3 regions of the Paenarthrobacter sp. 10L412 genome follow, and region 2 is predicted to be linked to each of the others. Evidence: riboswitches for the same ligand, from Rfam matches in the RefSeq annotation. Region 2 holds a riboswitch; each other region holds the start of a gene.

Region 1 (3,267 bases), on a different contig from region 2:
GGAATCCGCGCCGCCCCTGGATTTGGGGTGGACGTGGTCTATGGTGTGGGCTGTTTTCCCGCAATAGGCGCAGCGATGGCCGTCGCGGCGGAGTACCCCGCGGCGGCTCACGGCAGTGATCCTGTTGTACCGGGGCCGGATGTAGCGATTGAGAAGAATCACGGATGGTCTCCCGAGAATCTCCTGTGGCCCGACGACAGGCTCGTCGCCTTCGGCCACCACGCTAGCTTTTCCAGTCAGCACAAGGACCAGCGCCCGGCGGAAGGTTACTACCGCCAGCGGTTCATATCCAGCATTCAGAACGAGTGTGCGCATGCACGTACCTCTTCACGGCCGCACCCGTCAGGGGCACGAGGGCCGGCTGCCCTCTGCTTGTACGGGCTGTGGATCGACAACACAAGGGTAAGCACTTATATGCCATATCAACGAATTTTTCCGCCGTTTCGCCTGTGGTGTTGGCGAAAGTTCATGTGCGGGACACCCCGTGGTTAAAGCAGAACACCCCGCCGGCCTGAGCCTGCGGGGTGTTCCGTGGAGTATTTGATCAGCCGTTGACGCGGATGAAAACCGGGCCGGAGCCAACGTTCACGCTGAACAGTGCCGTGGTGGATCCGTTCCATCCGCCGTGGACTGCCATGCCGTTGCCGACGTAAACAGCGATGTGTGCCATTCCGCCGTAGCCACCGTTGGCATAGTAAGCGAGGTCGCCGGGCTGGGCTTCAGCTGCACTGACCGTGCGGCCGAGGGAGAGGTAGCCGGCCGGCCAATCGTGGAAGTGAATACCGACGGCGGCCAGCGAGTTGGTCACCAGCATGGTGCAGTCCTGCGTGACGCCGAGCTGTGCGTAGGCCGCTGCAGCGATAGCCGCACCGAGGCCGCTGGATGCAGCAGGCGCCTTGGCCGCGGACGCATCAGTGTTGACCGCCAAAGTAGCGGTGCCGCCAGCAGCCGGAGCTTCCTTGACAGGTGCCTTCTCGACGACGGGAGCCGGGGCTTCCACAGTCTTGACCACAGGGCGCTCGTAGGAGATGGCGACGCTGGAATCGGCAGCAATGGTGGCCTGGGCAACCGACTGCACATCAAGGGTGGACGCAGAAGTAGATTCGCGCTGGACGTTGGTGTCCGCAGCATTTGCAGCAACGCCGCTGGCCAGGACAAGGCCCGATGCAGCTGCGATCACTGCTGCCTGACGGCCAACGCCACCGGCGTTGTCGCTGACAGCCTTTGCAATGACGGCAAGTGAGCTGGTCTTGGGGGCCTCAGCTCTATGCCGTGCAACCTTGTTTGCACTGGTCATGATTACTCTCTTTTCGTATCCGCGCACGGTGGGGTCGCACGCGGGTTATGGGCTGCCAGCACTTGGGGGGCATGCTGGCTTACCCCGAATGGGATTTTCTAGCGGAGGGTGTAGAACGAGGACGTGCCGGTGGAGGCCGCGGAGTGCAGGAGCGTGCCCTGGCTGGGGTTCAAAGCGCTGATCATCATGCCGTTACCGACGTAGATGCCCACGTGGGCTCCGCCGTTCTGCACGACGAGGTCGCCAGGGGCAGGCGTGCTGGTGGGCGTCATGACCGTCCAGGCATTGACGCGGGGGATGCTGATGCCGGCCTGGGCGTAAACCCACTGGGTAAATCCGGAGCAGTCCCAGCCGTTGGGGGAAGTGCCGCCCCAAACGTAGGGGTGGCCGATGCCCGTGTAGGCAATTGCTGCAAGTCCTGAGGCTGCCGCGCTTGAAGCGGCATCCTTGGCCTTGGAGGACAGGGCAGCGAGGGTGCCGTTCGCTTGGTCTTCGGTTGCCGTGCGCTGGGAGGCCCGCTGAACCTTGGGAGCTTCCTTGGTAGCCACAACGGGGCTCTCGAAGGAAACGGTTGCGGTGGGCTCCGCGGTAACAACTGCGGTGGCGACCAACTGCTGGGTGCTGGAGGATTCCGACTTGGAGACGTCGGTGTCAGCGGCCTGGGCCGGAAGTCCAACGCTGAGAACGAGCCCCGAGGCTGCGGCCAGAACGGCGGCTTGGCGGCCTACGGTGCCTGCATTGGTTGAGACAGCCTTGGAAAGGGTGTTCAACGGGTTCGTGCGAACCAATTCGGCGCGGTGGCGCGCAGGGGTAGTGCGTGATGACACGAAGGTAGCCTCTCCCAATGCCTGCGAGGTGAGCTGTCGGATTCGGATGGGAGTCATCCGGCCGCGCGGCTTCAAGGAAGCTTTTGCGACTTAACCCCAAGGTCTTCTGACTCGAAGACCAAAATTGGTTCCCCCGCCCCTGCCAGACGATTTTTGCGAACGGACCTCGAGTGGTGGCAGAGCTAGGCAATCCACTCAAGTGCATCGGCCCCCTAAAAAGCCGATGCGCTTTAGACGGTACAACAGATGTTCGTGAATGTCACATTCAGGTCACGGGGCGTGTCATGAATGCGATAGACAACCATCAACTGGCTCAGAGCCAGCCCATGGGATCTACGACTTCGCCGTTTACCTGGACCTCGAAGTGGAGGTGGCAGCCGGTAGATGCTCCTGTGGTGCCACTCAGCGCGACGGTATCGCCGCGGCTGACAGTCTGTCCCACTTTGACGTTGAAGGACGACAGGTGGTTGTACGTGGTCTCGAGGCCGTTGCCGTGATCAATCACGACGCGGTTGCCTCCGCCGTACTCATGCCACCCGGCGAATGTGACCTTGCCTGCGGCTGCGGCGTGAACGGCGGTTCCGCACTGGGCCACGAAGTCCTGGCCACGGTGGAAGTCGCCGGTGCCGCCGGTAAGGGGGCTGACACGGTAGCCAAACGGCGATGCCGTGACCAGCTTGTCCAGCGGACTTCCCAAGGTGCCAAGTGAGGAGGCGCGCTGGATGCTCCCCGCTGACTGGGCGCTCAGCAACTGCTTGAGTTTGCCGTCAGGATCAGCGGCGGTAGCGACGGCTGCGCGACTGAAATCGATTTTGGCAGAGGCTGCTGCAGAAACTTCCGGTTGGCTGCCACCGGGCACGGAGAGGGCCGCCTCGGCCTGGCCGGACTCGGACGTGGCCATGACGGGGCTTGTGGCAGGCAGGCCTACAGTCAGGGCAAGTCCGGTGGCGGCAAGCGCGACACCGGCCTTCTGCCCGACACCACTGGCTGCGGCGAAGTCGGCTACCTGGCGCAACGGGCTCTTACGGCGGCGCACCTGACGCGGGGTGTCGCGTGGCCGGATCTCCATTGCGGCGCGGGCTGGCCGCAGCTCAGCAGCGGGGCCGGACGCGCGGCGGCGGCCCCTGACGTTCTGCGATGTCA
Region 2 (3,267 bases):
GTAGTCATAGGCAACCTCGATGACGAGCTCCGGCCGGAGGGGAACAAAGGAGAAGTCCTTGCCTGCGCTCCACCGGCTCTGCGCACCCGGCATTCGGGAACCCGTAGCTGCGGCATCTCCTTGGTCGGCCCACTGACCCCAAGGATGTTCGCTGAATTCCGTCTGGTACGGCTCAAGTTCGGCCACCAAGCTTTCGCGCTTGGCCATGGAAAATGAGGCCACCACCCCCACGTGCTGCAGCTGACCGGCGTCGTTATACAGCCCAAGCAGCATCGACCCGACAACCTTTCCCGTCTTGTGCCAGCGGAATCCAGCTACCACGCAGTCCGCGGTCCGTTCGTGCTTGGTTTTGAACATAACCCGCTTGTTCGGCTGGTACGTCCCCCCGAGTGGTTTGGAAAGTATGCCGTCGAGCCCAGCGCCTTCCAGCTGCACGAACCACTCTTGTGCTTGGTCGAGTTCGGTCACCGCCGGCGTTACGTAAACAGGCGCCTCAGCCTTGGCCAGTGCCTTCTCCAAGGCGGCTCGACGCTCGGAAAACGGCTTGTCCATGAGGTTCTCCCCGCCCAGGCCGAGGATGTCGAATCCGATGAAGGAGGACGGGGTGCTCTCGGCAAGCATCCGCACCCGGCTATCGGCAGGATGGATGCGCTGTTGAAGGCCCTCGAAGTCGAGCCTGTTGTCAGCTATGAGGACGATCTCGCCGTCGATCACGCATTTGTCCGGGAGGTTCTTCTTCAGGGCTTCCACCAGTTCAGGGAAATACCGTGTCATGGGACGTTCGTTGCGGCTGCCCAGGATGATCTCATCCCCGTCTTTGAAAACGATGGTCCTGAACCCGTCCCACTTGGGCTCAAAGTGGCCCACATCAGGGATCGAAGGAACGGACTTGGCAAGCATGGGCGAAATGGGCGGCATCACTGGGAGGTCCATACGACTATGTTCTACCTGCCGCTCGCGGCGGAAGCTAGTCTTGGGCGATGGATATCTTGGCCGTTCTAGTGGCGGTACTGGCAGCGCCTGCCCTCATTGCGGCCCTTTGGTTCTGGGTCTCCCGCCAGAACGGCAAGGGGAGAGTCCGGCGCGGCGCCACGGGTGGGATGCTGGGTGTGGCGGACGAAATTTTCCGACCCGAGACCCATTACGCACACCAAGTCCAAAGGATCCAGCACGAGCTGCCAGCTCCGGCTCCGGCCCCGGAGCCTAAGTCCTAACGGACCTTCGCGCCGGAAGGCGTCCCGCCCGTTACATTAATGTGACTTTACTATGGCGCTCATGTACGGTCTAAGAGCGACCCGTATCTCCGCTGGGCCGCTTCCGGGTTGACGCCGAGCTCTGCCGCAAACCGGGATCCGCCAGACTCGCGGCAGAGACGGGGGACCCAGAGTTCCCGGGCCTGATTTTTCATGGGCCCTTGGGGTGAAGCCGCCATGTGCGGCCGGACGGCCTCGTCCGAACCCGACAGCTAACCTCGCAGGCGTTGAGAGGCAACCACCATGTCCCCAACCATGGATCAGCCGCGCCGCGCCCAAATAGCGCGCGAGCGTACCCAGCCAACCGGACGCCGTCGGGCCCAACCCAGCGGATCCTCCATCAGCACGCCAGAAGCAGAAGCAGGTTTAACAGGCACGACGCCGGAACCCGCCACTGCTTCCACTCCCGCCCCTGCGGCACCCACCACGCGCGCGGCCGCTCGCGCGGCAGAGCGTGAACGGGCAGCCCAGGCAGTTATTTCTGCTGAGACAGCTCCCGCTAAAACTGCTCCAGCAGAAACAGCACCGGCGGACTCTGCTCCGGCGGATTCTGCTGCGGTAGTTTCTGCTCCTCTGGAGCCGGCAACTGCTGCGATTCCAACTGTTCAGGCGCCCGAACCGGTCACTCCCGAATCGGCTACGAATCCAGAGCCCGCTACCGCCGCCATCCCGATCGTTCAGGCGCCCACGCCCGCTGCTGCACCCACCCCCGCCGCGCACGAACCGGAACCCGCCACGGCTGCCATCCCGATCGTTCAGGCGAAGAGCCCTGCCCAGCTCGCCGCGGCCGCGACCGCCTCCGCTGGCCTCGCAAGCCGGAAAGCCATGCGCGCCCAAGAATCGGAGAGCGGAACAGCCCCTTCCGTGACAACGGCCGTCCAGTCCTCGGCAGGCGTCGCCCCTGCTTTCGGAGCGTCGTCCTTCAGCCACGAACCACACGCCGTCCTCACAAAGGCCGCCTCGGTCAAGACAATGGGCCAGCGCATGGCAGTCGTCGCTGGAGCATTGGGCTTGGTATTGACCGTTGGCACCATGAGCCAGGCCTTCGAGCTTCCCTTCTTTGGGAAGGAAACACCGACCCAGGAAGCCAGTGACGCAAAGTCAGGTGGCGACAGCAGGCAGTCAACTTCGGCCGCCCCTGCGCCCAGCTCGTCCAACTCCACTGCATCCGCTTCGTCGGCCACCAGCGCGGCCGGACAGCCGGCAACTGTTGCAACGCAGTCGTCGGAAGAGGCACCGGCTCAGGGGTCGTCGTCGTCACTTCCGACTCCGCAAGTTTCACTCGCGGATCCTGTTTGGGTCCCTTCGTCAGCCCCGTCGGCCGTTGTTCCTGTTCCGGGCGTGACAACTCCTGTCCCAACCCAGCCGGCCCCGAGCCCGGTTCCGTCGGACACGGTTACCACCCCACCTGCCACGACGACGCCGACGCCCACCGTCACTCCGGCGCCTACTCCAACACAGACTCCGGCGCCAAAGCCAAAGCCGACCGGGAGCCCCAGCACCACGCCGTCCAACGGTTCAGCACTGGATCTGGACGGCATACTCGACGGCGCCACAGGGATCTTGAAGTGAGCACGCAACTTCCCAGGACCAGCAAGCATGTCGGATGGCACGGCCGGTACTGCAGCAGCAGCCGCACTGCCACCTTCCGTCATCGGATAGGCCGCTGGAGCTGCCAGCGGCTGCGACGAGCCTAGGGAATCACGGCATCAAGAATCACTGCAGCGAGAAATCACTGCAACGAGATGAGGCAGGCACCTACCGGGTGCCTGCCTCTTCTGTTCCGCGCGTCGCTTGTTCCTGGTATGAATCGCTTCTACCCAAGCAGCCACGCCACCACAACCAACGCCACTATGCAAAGCACGGTTGTGCACAGGATGACGTCCCTGGCCATTGTCATTCCGCGTCCGTAGGGGGAAGCGAAAAGGAAGACGTTCTGGGCGGTTGGAAGTGCGGCCATGATGACGCTGGCCAAGAGGTGTTGCCCCTCCAGGCCGAACACAAAGCGCCCCAG
Region 3 (3,267 bases), on a different contig from region 2:
CCCACCATGGTGCCCATGGCGTCGAAGAAGATGCTGAGGAGGATCACGAAGGCCAGCAGCGCAGCAGCCACAAAACCGAGATGTTCGAACGCGCCGAAGGGGTTGGCTTTGCCGATCAGGGAGAGGTCCGGTGCGCCCCATTCGGAAAGTGTGGGAGCCACCAGGGACCAGCCGCGCGGGTTGACGTTCTTTCCGTCGAAGCTGGGGCCAATGTGGAGCGTGAATTCAAGGATGGCGGCCAGGGCGGTGGACACCACGATGCCGATCAGGATTGCGCCGCGGACCTTTCGCACCACCAACGCGATGGTCAGGACCAGTCCGACAGCGAACACCAACGTCGGCCAGCCCATCAGCTTGCCATCCACGCCAAGGCCGAGCGGGACCGTGGTGCCTGCGGCGTCCGGGATACGTCGGACAAAACCTGCGTTGACCAGTCCGATCAAGGCGATGAAGAGGCCAATGCCCACCACGATCGCCGTCTTGAGGGCTTCCGGGACGGCTCTGAAAACGGCCGTGCGGAATCCGGTGAGTACCAGGATGAGCATGGTGACACCCGAAAGCACCACCAGCCCCATCATGTCCGGCCATGTCAGCTCCGGGTGGGAGGCAACCGTTACGGCGACGAATGCGTTCACTCCCAGGCCCGTTGCCACGGCGAAGGGGTGCTTGGCCCAGGCGCCCATGAGGATGGTGAGGATGCCCGCCACGAAGGCAGTGGTTGCCGCTACGGCCGTGAAACCGAGCGATGCCCCGCTTGAGTCTGCCCCGGAGAGGATCAGCGGGTTCAACACCACGATGTAGCTCATGGCGAAGAAGGTCGCGAAGCCGCCACGTATTTCCCGCGAGTATGTGGACCCGCGCTCGGAGATCTTGAAGTAGCGGTCGATTGCAGAACCTTGTTTAAGCATGAAGGTCTCCGGGGATCGGGGGAGTTTGCTCTCAAATCCTATGCCCGCTGATGTGGGGCGTTGGGACGATTCGCCTAGTCTGTAAGGAAGCCAACACTAGGAGAAACCGCCCCATGCGTACCAGCCGCCCGCTTCTGGCCGCCGTCGTAGCCGCTCTCGCTTTCGCTTCCGCGTTGCTGCTGGGAGCCGCTCCGGCCTCCGCGCATGACGTCGCCGAATCAACAACTCCGGCAAACGGTGCCCGGGTGGCTGAAGTGCCGGCGTCGGTATCCATCACGTTCAACAACCGGCCACTGGCCATCGGTTCGGGCGTGACTGTCACCGCTGGGGGCGAAAACTGGGCAGATGGCGCAGTGGAAATCATCGACAACATGGCTGTCCAGAAGCTGCGCCCGGGCGCTCCAGCCGGGGAATACACGGTGGTGTGGCGCGTGGTCAGTTCAGACTCCCACCCGATCGAGGGAACCTTCAAGTTCACAGTTTCCGGGACAAGCACGACGACGGCGAGCGGCTCAGCAGGCGCCTCCCCCTCGGCTTCGGCTGCTGTTCCGACGGCGGGAACAGCAGCCCCCGGTACGGAAAATACTGAGCCGGCTCCGGCAGCTTCCCAACCCTTCCCCTGGAGCATCGTTGGCCTCGCTGTGGTGGCGATCGGTCTCGTGATCTTCCTCGCTGTTACAGCCCGGAAGAAGCTAGCGGCTCCCAACGACGCGGATGGGGAAAATTCCCCGGAATAGCAGGGTTTTCTACATACTTGCGAAGATCTCGAAACGGTCACTGCGACACGCCAAAAACGAACTGCTCGTTACGTAAATGTGACTTTGAAGTGATCTTCCCGTACGGTTGTACCTGTGCCTGTTCCACGTAACGGGCATTTCCGGCCTGATTGCCTAGCTCTGCCGCAGTCCGGAATCCGTTCGCAGACAAACCTACGGCAGAGACGGGGAACCCATTTTGGCCCGCTTTCAGAGCGCGCCTTGGGGTGAAGTCACGAAGCTTCCGCTGCACAGCGGGGGATAGTGGCCGGGTGACTCCCATCCGAATCCGACAGCTAACCTCGCAGGCATCGGGAGAGGCTCTTTCATGTCTTCACGCATTCTTCGCGGCCGTCGTAAGGCGGACAGCGTACGTCCTAATCCGTTCATCTCCATCTCCAAGGCTGTTGCCAGCAACGCATCCGGCGCAGGTCGCCAAGCGGCTGTCATCGCAGCAGCTTCAGGCCTCGTCCTGACGGGTTCCATCGCTGCCCACGCTGCAGAGACCCCCGTTCAGCGCGACTCCAGCCCTGCTACTGTCGCCGAGACCGTCTCCGAGGGTCCCACCAAGGTTGTTACGGCCGCATCCACGGCCACCATCAACTTCGAGCGCCCCGCGGTTGCTTCCGTAGCGGCTCCCGTTATTGAAAAGCCGGCTCCCGTTGCTCCCGCTCCGGTGGCCAAGGCCGCAACGGCTACCGTCCAGGCCGCTGTAACCACTACGGCTACCGCTCCGGTGGCAGCCGCGCCTGCTGCTGCAGCTCCGGCTGTTGGTGGCGTCAACGCCGCTATGGTCGCCTCGGCTTACGCCCAGATCGGCATCATGCAGGACTGCACCGCCATGGTGGAACGGGCCCTCGGCTCCGCAGGTATCCCGGTTGGCGACCTCGCACCCATGCAGTTCCTTAACTACGGCAAGGTTGTCAGCGACCCCCAGCCCGGTGACATGATCGTCCAGTCCGGCCACGTAGCCATCTACATCGGCAACGGCCAGGCCATCAGCGGTGGCATCAACGGCAACCAGACGGGCATCCACCCGATCAGCTGGCTCACCGCAACCGGCCCCATCACGTACGTACGCGCTGGCGCCTAAGCTTCACGCTCCAACTCAAAGGCCGGTGCCTTCGAGGACTCATGTCTTCGGAGGTACCGGTCTTCAGAGTTAACTTTTGTTCGTTTTAGGAACAGGCCTCGGTTGGCTCAACGGTTTCCAAGCCAGGGTTCCAGGCAAGGGGTTCTAGGCAAGGGCGATGCCAGGCCCGGCCGGGAGGGCCACTTTGGATGAGATCGCTTGCCCCACTGCCTTGGCTTGCCGTAGTACTTCCTTGGGCGTGGGTGTAATAAGTTCCCCAACGCCCACCAAGTGCATCCCGACGGCACGCATGGCTGCCACGAAGTTCTGGCCTATGGCGATTCCCAGATCGGCAAGCATTCGGCGTAACTGGCTCTGGGCGCAGCGCGTCACCACGATGTGGTCTGCCAGGAGAACTCCGCTGGCCGTATGCACGGCCCATTGCCGTGGGGTGGATTCAAGGGGGCCATAGACGCTTAGCCCAGCCCTCAGACTGGCCGTGTTCAGGCTTGCGACGGGTCCGTATCCAAGC

What was found. A riboswitch is a leader RNA that binds a small molecule or an ion and turns the genes downstream of it on or off. The one in region 2 is predicted to bind cyclic di-AMP.
Region 1: it holds a riboswitch for cyclic di-AMP, as region 2 does, so the genes downstream of both, AC1DD7_RS17305 (C40 family peptidase) here and AC1DD7_RS14015 (hypothetical protein) in region 2, are expected to answer to the same signal.
Region 3: it holds a riboswitch for cyclic di-AMP, as region 2 does, so the genes downstream of both, AC1DD7_RS16805 (NlpC/P60 family protein) here and AC1DD7_RS14015 (hypothetical protein) in region 2, are expected to answer to the same signal.

What each region holds. Positions count from the first base shown of each region.
Region 1 covers NZ_JBFTJT010000012.1:39,013-42,279, reverse strand. Annotated here, with positions in the region: gene AC1DD7_RS17315 (HNH endonuclease) at 1-315, opposite strand, end outside; gene AC1DD7_RS17310 (NlpC/P60 family protein) at 545-1,297, opposite strand; gene AC1DD7_RS17305 (C40 family peptidase) at 1,396-2,124, opposite strand; cyclic di-AMP (ydaO/yuaA leader) riboswitch at 2,129-2,292, opposite strand; gene AC1DD7_RS17300 (M23 family metallopeptidase) at 2,438-3,267, opposite strand, start outside.
Region 2 covers NZ_JBFTJT010000009.1:91,242-94,508, reverse strand. Annotated here, with positions in the region: gene AC1DD7_RS14025 (ATP-dependent DNA ligase) at 1-933, opposite strand, end outside; gene AC1DD7_RS14020 (hypothetical protein) at 981-1,214, shown strand; cyclic di-AMP (ydaO/yuaA leader) riboswitch at 1,344-1,494, shown strand; gene AC1DD7_RS14015 (hypothetical protein) at 1,497-2,825, shown strand; gene AC1DD7_RS14010 (AEC family transporter) at 3,070-3,267, opposite strand, start outside.
Region 3 covers NZ_JBFTJT010000011.1:138,223-141,489, forward strand. Annotated here, with positions in the region: gene AC1DD7_RS16795 (NCS2 family permease) at 1-908, opposite strand, end outside; gene AC1DD7_RS16800 (copper resistance CopC family protein) at 1,022-1,645, shown strand; cyclic di-AMP (ydaO/yuaA leader) riboswitch at 1,820-1,988, shown strand; gene AC1DD7_RS16805 (NlpC/P60 family protein) at 1,992-2,756, shown strand; gene AC1DD7_RS16810 (FAD-binding protein) at 2,901-3,267, opposite strand, start outside.